One region of the Pseudescherichia vulneris genome, then DNA from elsewhere that is predicted to be linked to it. Evidence: predicted binding sites of a transcription regulator. Region 1 holds the regulator's gene; the other holds the start of a gene.
What was found. The regulator PurR, encoded in region 1, represses purine synthesis genes. The targets are predictions, from matches to a motif close to CANGCAAACGTTTGCNTG.
Positions count from the first base shown of each region.

Region 1 (3,922 bases):
CCCCGCGTACCGGCTTTGACTGCAGCGGTCTGGTCTATTACGCCTATAAAGATCTGGTCAAGTTCCGCATCCCGCGCACGGCCAATGAGATGTATCACCTGCGCGATGCTTCTCCGGTCGACACCGGTGAGTTGCAGAGTGGCGATCTGGTCTTCTTCCGCACCCAGGGCCGGGGCACCGCCGATCACGTCGGCGTCTACGTCGGTAACGGTAAATTCATCCAGTCTCCGCGCAGCGGCCAGGATATTCAGATCACCTCCCTGAGCGAAGATTACTGGCAGCGCCACTACGTGGGCGCGCGCCGGGTGATGACCTCTAAAACCCTTCGTTAATTCAGTGTCCTGCCGGTCTGCGGCAGGACACTTTCTTTACGTTTACTCCACCGCGTATTCGCGTTCGGCTTTGCCCCGTCCAGAGACCAGCACCAGCAACAGCGCCAGCACTGCAATCAGCGCCCCGGTAACGGGTACCACGCTATACCCCAGCCCGCCGGAGATCACCGCCCCACCTGCCGCTGCACCCAGCGCATTGCCCAGGTTAAAGGCTCCGATATTAACGGATGACGACAGGCCTGGCGCTTCATGAGCCACACGCATCACGCGCATCTGCAGCGGTGGCACCACGGCAAAGGTCGCTGCACCCCAGATGACCATGCTCACCGCCGCACCCAGCTCGCTACGGGCCAGAAGCGGAATGGCCAGCATGATAACGATCAGCAGCAGGAAAAAGCCTTTAAGGGTGCCGCTTACGGAGCGATCCGCCAGCTTGCCGCCGAGGTAGTTGCCGATGGAGAAGCCAACCCCGATCAGCACCAGCATTGCAGTCACAAACAGCGGCGTGGCATGAGCGATCTCATGCAGTACCGGTGCGATATAGGTATAGAGCGTAAACATCGCCCCCGCGCCCAGCACGGTGGTCAGTAAAGCCGACAGCACCTGCGGACGCACCAGCACGGCCAGCTCTTTACGCACATCCGGACGCTGCCCGGCGCTGCCTTTTGGCAGAGAGAAGAATAGGCTAAGCATCGAGATCACGCCGAGACCCGCCGTGGCAAGAAACGACATTCGCCAGCCGATGGTTTCACCCAGCCAGGTGGCCGCCGGTACGCCGCCGATGTTGGCGATGGTCAGCCCCATAAACATGGTTGCCACCGCGCTGGCCTGCTTCTCTTTAGGCACGACGCTGGCCGCCACCACCGATCCCAGGCCAAAGAAGGCCCCGTGGTTAAGGCTGGTGATAATGCGCGACAGCAGCAGGGTGGTATAGTCAGGAGAGAGTGCGGACAGCACGTTGCCCAGGGTAAAGATAGCCATCAGGAAGATCAGCGCGCTACGACGGGCGCGATGGGAGAGCAGCAGCGTCATTAGCGGGGCCCCCACCATCACGCCAATGGCGTAGGCGCTGATGAGCATTCCCGCTGCCGGTATAGAGACATCTACCCCACGAGCGATCGTCGGCAGCAGGCCCATCGGGGAGAACTCGGTGGTACCGATGCCAAATGCCCCTATCGCCAGGGCCAGCAGGGGAAAGTTGATTTTCATATTTTGACTCCAGAATTGCCGTGTCGACAGGCGACACCGTCACAGAAGCCAAAAGCATGACATTTATCACAAAAAAACAGAAGTTATCAAACTAACAAAAGTTTATTGCCATTTTGCTAACAATTAGCAGGGGAGTAGCGGAGATAACAAGCAGAGGGAGAGGACTCTCCCTCATACTGAATCAATTTAACGCAGCGGTCAGCGCACCGGCAACAATCAGGCCCAGCACAACAACGGTGGTCATCAGGGAAAACTTCAGATCTGCACTCATCAATTTCTCTCCATTCTTATTACCCCACAAAAAGTGAGCTTGCGCATTTTTACACATTTATGGGCAAAAATCTTCTTTGATTTGGGGTGATATGCGTTTTAACGCTTCCCCTTTTCATCAAGATAAGACAAAATTCCACGCTAAATTTATTCGCGTACCGGCCATAGACCCCTCCTGACGTTCCGTGTCGTTTTCCCGGCGAATCGCATCCCCAAAAGTTGCGTGCAGGCTGAGTAGAGGCAAACGTTTACCTACACTATTTTCAGGAGCTTACGTCGTGGTTTGGAGTGACATTGAATGGCAACTATAAAAGACGTAGCGAAACGAGCAAACGTTTCCACCACAACCGTATCACATGTTATTAACAAAACTCGCTTTGTGGCAGAAGAGACGCGTAACGCGGTATGGGCAGCCATTAAAGAGCTGCACTATTCACCCAGCGCCGTGGCCCGCAGCCTGAAGGTTAACCATACCAAATCGATCGGCCTGCTGGCGACCAGCAGCGAAGCGCCCTACTTTGCCGAGATTATCGAGGCGGTAGAGAAGAACTGCTTCCAAAAAGGCTACACCCTGATCCTGGGTAATGCCTGGAACAACCTGGAGAAGCAGGGTGCCTATCTGTCGATGATGGCGCAGAAGCGCGTCGATGGCCTGCTGGTGATGTGTTCCGAGTACCCCGCCCCGCTGCTGAGCATGCTGGAGGAGTATCGCCATATCCCCATGGTCGTGATGGACTGGGGTGAGGCAAAAGCAGACTTTACTGACTCGGTGATCGATAACGCCTTTGAAGGCGGGTATATGGCTGGTCGCTATTTGGTCGAGCGCGGCCATCGTGAGATTGGCGTGATCCCTGGCCCGCTTGAGCGCAATACCGGCGCGGGTCGTCTGGCTGGTTTTATGAAAGCCATGGAAGAGGCGCTGATCAGCGTGCCGGAGAACTGGATTGTACAGGGCGACTTTGAACCTGAATCCGGCTACCGCGCGATGCAGCAGATCCTCTCCCAATCGCACCGCCCTACTGCCGTATTCTGCGGCGGCGATGTGATGGCGATGGGCGCGCTCTGCGCCGTTGACGAGATGGGGCTGCGCGTGCCACAGGATGTCTCGCTAATCGGCTATGATAACGTGCGTAACGCCCGGTTCTTCACCCCTGCACTGACTACCATCCACCAGCCCAAAGACTCGCTGGGGGAAACCGCCTTTAATATGCTGATGGATCGCATCGTGAATAAGCGTGAAGAGTCCCAGTCGATTGAGGTTCATCCTCGACTGATCGAGCGCCGCTCGGTCGCTGACGGTCCCTTCCGCGACTATCGCCGTTAAGATCGCACCGCTAAAAACCTCGGGAGCCGGTTACTCAGGCTCCCGCAGCCACTCCCGATTAAGCGTTTCGCTATCGCCTAAATAGTCCAGCAGCCAGCCCAGCGCGGGGGAATTATCGTTTTGCTGCCAGGTCAGGCAGCAAGCAGCATCCGGAAACGACTCTTCCAGCTGGAGCTCCACCCACTCGCCGCGATCGAGCCACGGCCGCGCAAAATGGCCTGGCACCATACCGATGCACAGTCCGGCGCTCAGGCATTCTGCTGAAGAGGTCCAGTCCGGCACCACCATTCGCCGCTGGTTGTCCAGCAGCCAGGTGATCCTTTTAGGCAGCAGACGGGAGGTATCTTCCCACACCAGCGATGGCCAGCCGCGCAGAAGATCGTCACTCAGCGGGCCACGCCTGCCCGCCAGCGGGTGATGAGCGGCCACCACGCAGCGCCAGTTGAGCATTCCCATATCGCGAAAGGCAAAGCGCCCGCCCACCGGTATGGCCTGGGTCGCCCCGATGGCCAGCTCCACGCGCCCATCGGCCAGCGCATCCCAGACGCCATTAAATACCTCTTTCGACACCAGCAGCTCCACGTCTGAAAAGTGCCGGTAGAAGTCGACGATCATTTGCCGGGTGCGCTCGGGACGCACAATATTATCTACCGCAATAGCGAGCTGACCGCGCCAGCCGTTGGCTATCTGCTGGCACTGCTGCCGGGTGACCTGCATTTTTTTGATGACAGACCGCCCCTCCTGCAAAAACCAGCTGCCTGCGGGGGTCAATACGACATCCCGATGA
Region 1 covers NZ_LR607338.1:472,347-476,268, forward strand. Annotated here, with positions in the region: gene FN633_RS01845 (C40 family peptidase) at 1-332, shown strand, start outside; gene FN633_RS01850 (MFS transporter) at 375-1,541, opposite strand; gene cydH (cytochrome bd-I oxidase subunit CydH) at 1,723-1,812, opposite strand; gene purR (HTH-type transcriptional repressor PurR) at 2,110-3,135, shown strand; gene punR (DNA-binding transcriptional activator PunR) at 3,166-3,922, opposite strand, start outside.

Region 2 (3,922 bases), 3.1 Mb from region 1:
GCATCAGCCACTCAATGCGCTGCTCGTTCTACCTTTGCTGCCGGTTATCGGCATTGCATTACTGGTTAAGGGGCGGGCCGCCCGCTGGCCGATGAGCCTGCTGCTGTGGGGCTGCACTTTTGGCCACAGCGAGGCGCGGCTTAAGGCGCTGGAAAAGTCATTTGTTACCTGGTTTCGCGAGCGCGTCACCGCCTTTCCGGTGGTGCAGGATCGGCTGACCAACTACCTCGACGCGTCCGATGCCGATATCTGGCTGATCACCGGCTCGCCGCAGCCGCTGGTAGAGCAGGTCTATTTTGATACCCCGTGGCTGCCGCGTGTCAACCTGATCGCCAGCCAGATCCATCGCAGCCACGGCGGCTGGGTGCTCTCCATGCGCTGCCTCGGTCATGAGAAGGTGGTGCAGCTGGAGCGGAAAATCGGTACGCCGCTGCGCCTCTACAGCGGCTACAGCGACAGCAAGCAGGATAACCCGCTGCTCTACTTCTGCGAGCATCGGTGGCGCGTCACCCCCCACGGTGAGCTTCAGCAACTCGAATAGTGTGTGCGCACTTACACCTGTGTATAATGCGCCCCGTTTTGACTACTGGAGTGCTGAGCCGTGTCCGATACCGAATTAACCCATGAATACTGGATGCGCCACGCACTTATGCTCGCGCAGCGCGCCTGGGATGAGGGGGAGGTGCCGGTCGGGGCGGTGCTGGTACACAACAACCGCGTTATTGGCGAGGGCTGGAATCGGCCCATTGGCCGCCACGATCCCACCGCCCATGCTGAGATTATGGCCCTGCGCCAGGGCGGGCTAGTGCTGCAAAATTACCGTCTGCTCGATACCACCCTCTACGTCACCCTGGAGCCCTGCGTGATGTGTGCGGGAGCGATGGTTCACGGCCGTATCGGCACGCTGGTGTTTGGTGCGCGGGATCTGAAAACCGGCGCGGCAGGCTCCCTGATGGATGTCCTGCACCATCCTGGAATGAACCACCGGGTTGAGATCGTTGAGGGAATGCTGAGTGACGAATGCTCGGGCATGCTCAGTGAATTTTTCCGCCAGCGTCGGCTGGCGATCAAAGCGCAAAAGCAGGCGCGCTAAGGGTGCTCCGCGTCAGCGCCTGCTGACGCCTGGTTCAGGATCCCCGGCAGCGTAAAGCTGGACTGACCAAACGCCTCGGCGGGAGAGAAGGCGCTTAGCGGCATCACGCCATAGTGCGTCTCTGCCAGCTCCTCCTGAGCGACCACTGGATAGCTTTGCGCCATACGCTGCTCGTGAGCGATCTGCTGCTCCTGCTGCCGCGCTTTCTCCTGCAGATAACCCACCAGGCTAATCTGATACTTACGGATATTTTCCACATAGGCGTAAGCTTCATGCCCACGGGCGTAGCCGTAGGTCAGCCTGCTGTACCACGCCTTCTGGCTGAGTAGCGGCAGGCGCTGCTTTACGTCGGACCAGCTATCCGGGTTGCCTTTGGTCTTCGCCGTCAGGGCGCGGGCGTCAAGCATATGGGCATAGCCCATATTGTAGGCGGCCAGCGCAAACCAAATCCGCTCCTCCTCGGGCACCGTCGCCGGGACGTGATCCATCATATCCTGAAGATAGCGCGCCCCGCCGCTGATGCTCTGTTCAGCGTCGGTGCGATCGGTCAGGCCCAGGCTCTGGGCGGTATTTTTGGTCAGCATCATCAGGCCACGCACGCCGGTAGGGGAGGTGGCCTGGGTGTCCCAGTGGGACTCCTGATAAGAGATAGCCGCCAGCAGACGCCAGTCCATCTTCTGGGCGTACTTTTCAAACAGCGGACGCAGGTCGGGCAAGACGCTGTCGATGGCGCGCAGGAAGGCGCGGGTATCAACATAGTCGAACCCTTTGCCGTGGCCGAGGTACTTCTCCTCAAGGCGCGCCAGAGTGCCGTCCTCGTTAATCACGTTGAAGAAGTCCAGCATGGCGGCGGAGAGGGCGTTATCGCTATCTTTTTGGCTAAACCACGCTACCGGCTGCTCGTCGGTAATATCCAGCGCCACCGCCAGCTCGGGATGCACGCGCTGGAACAGGCTAATAGCTACGGAGTCGGCAATGGTATAGGCCAGCTTCCCCTGAGCAACCTGCAACAGCAGATCGTTAGTGCCTAGCTTCTCGTCCACCTTCCAGCTCAGATCCGGGTACTTCTTCTCCTTCAGCGCCTGCAGATCGCTAATAACAACGTGCCCTGGCGCGACGGTCAGCTGCGCATCGGTCACCGTCGCTAACGTGCGCGGACGCAGGCTGCCTACGCGATAGACCAGCTGCTGGGAGACGGAATAGTAGACCGGCCCGCTCTGATAGTGCTTGATGCGCTCGTTGTTATAGACCAGTCCGGCCGCCAGCATATCGGCATTATCGTTATCGAGATCGTCAAACAGCTGGTTGATGTTTTGCCGCACGGTGATGCGCAGCTTCACCCCGAGATAGCTGGCGAACTGCTCGGCCAGCTCATAATCGAGGCCGGTGGGTTTATCGCTGGTGGCGTTCCAGGTAAGCGGAGAGACCAGGGTGCTGACGCGCAGCTCGCCGCGCGCCTGGATAGCAGCGATGCGGTTTTCGGCTTTGCCAGACCAGGGGATTGAGGGCCACAGGGCCGCTGCCAGCAGCAGGGTGACAATGCCGATAAGCAGATAATTAAACTTTAATTTTCTCAAGGAGTTAATTCTCTGCGTCGCCTGACGCCTCAGTCCGTCGTCATTATTATAGAAAAGCATTTATCCGGAAGTGAGCGGCATTTTGCTTAAGATTGCGGCACTTAGCAACTTATTAGAGAATTAGGTAACATCTATTGTTAAAAATTACGGGCAATTTTATTTCCACGCAAACGGTTTCGTCGACGAGCAGGATTCTTTATAATGACGCCCGTTTTCCCCCTGGCGCATTCTTACAGCGTCATCGACGCGCTAAAGACGAGAGACTTATGATGGAAATTCTGCGTGGTTCGCCTGCACTGTCTGCATTCCGTATCAACAAACTGCTGGCACGCTTTCAGGCAGCCGCCCTCCCGGTAAGCAACATTTACGCTGAGTATGTCCATTTCGCTGACCTCAACGCTCCTCTAAATGCCGATGAACACGCCCAGCTCGGCCGCCTGCTGACCTACGGCCCGCGTCTAAGCAGCCACGCGCCTACCGGCAAGCTGCTGCTGGTGACGCCGCGTCCGGGGACCATCTCTCCCTGGTCTTCTAAAGCAACGGATATCGCTCATAACTGCGGCCTGACGCAGATCGCCCGCCTTGAGCGCGGCGTTGCCTGGTACGTTGAAACCTCGACCCTGAGCGCAACACAGTGGCAGGCGGTGGCCGCCGAGCTCTATGATCGCATGATGGAGACGACCTTTGATGCGCTGGAAGACGCGGAGAAACTCTTTGCCCACCATCAGCCCGCGCCGGTAGAGAGCGTGGACATGCTGGAGCAGGGACGTGCAGCGCTGGCGGAGGCTAACCAGCGTCTGGGTCTCGCGCTGGCGGAAGACGAAATTGATTACCTGTTCGATGCCTTCACTACCCTTGGGCGCAACCCGAACGATATCGAGCTTTACATGTTTGCTCAGGCGAACTCCGAGCACTGCCGGCATAAAATCTTCAACGCCGACTGGGTGATCGACGGCGAGCAGCAGCCGAAATCGCTGTTTAAAATGATCAAAAACACCTTTGAGAAAACCCCGGATCACGTGCTGTCTGCCTATAAAGACAACGCGGCGGTGATGGAAGGCTCAGAGGTCGGGCGCTTCTTCGCCGATAGCGAAGCTGGCCGCTACGATTTCCATCAGGAGCCTACCCATATCCTGATGAAGGTCGAGACCCACAACCACCCGACGGCGATCTCGCCATGGCCGGGTGCGGCAACCGGCTCCGGCGGTGAGATCCGTGACGAAGGCGCAACCGGACGCGGCGCGAAGCCAAA
Region 2 covers NZ_LR607338.1:3,573,225-3,577,146, forward strand. Annotated here, with positions in the region: gene yfhb (phosphatidylglycerophosphatase C) at 1-541, shown strand, start outside; partial or broken gene tadA (tRNA adenosine(34) deaminase TadA) at 568-1,093, shown strand; gene mltF (membrane-bound lytic murein transglycosylase MltF) at 1,090-2,670, opposite strand; gene purL (phosphoribosylformylglycinamidine synthase) at 2,937-3,922, shown strand, end outside.
Region 2: the regulator PurR is predicted to act here: its motif matches at 2,834-2,851, upstream of purL (phosphoribosylformylglycinamidine synthase).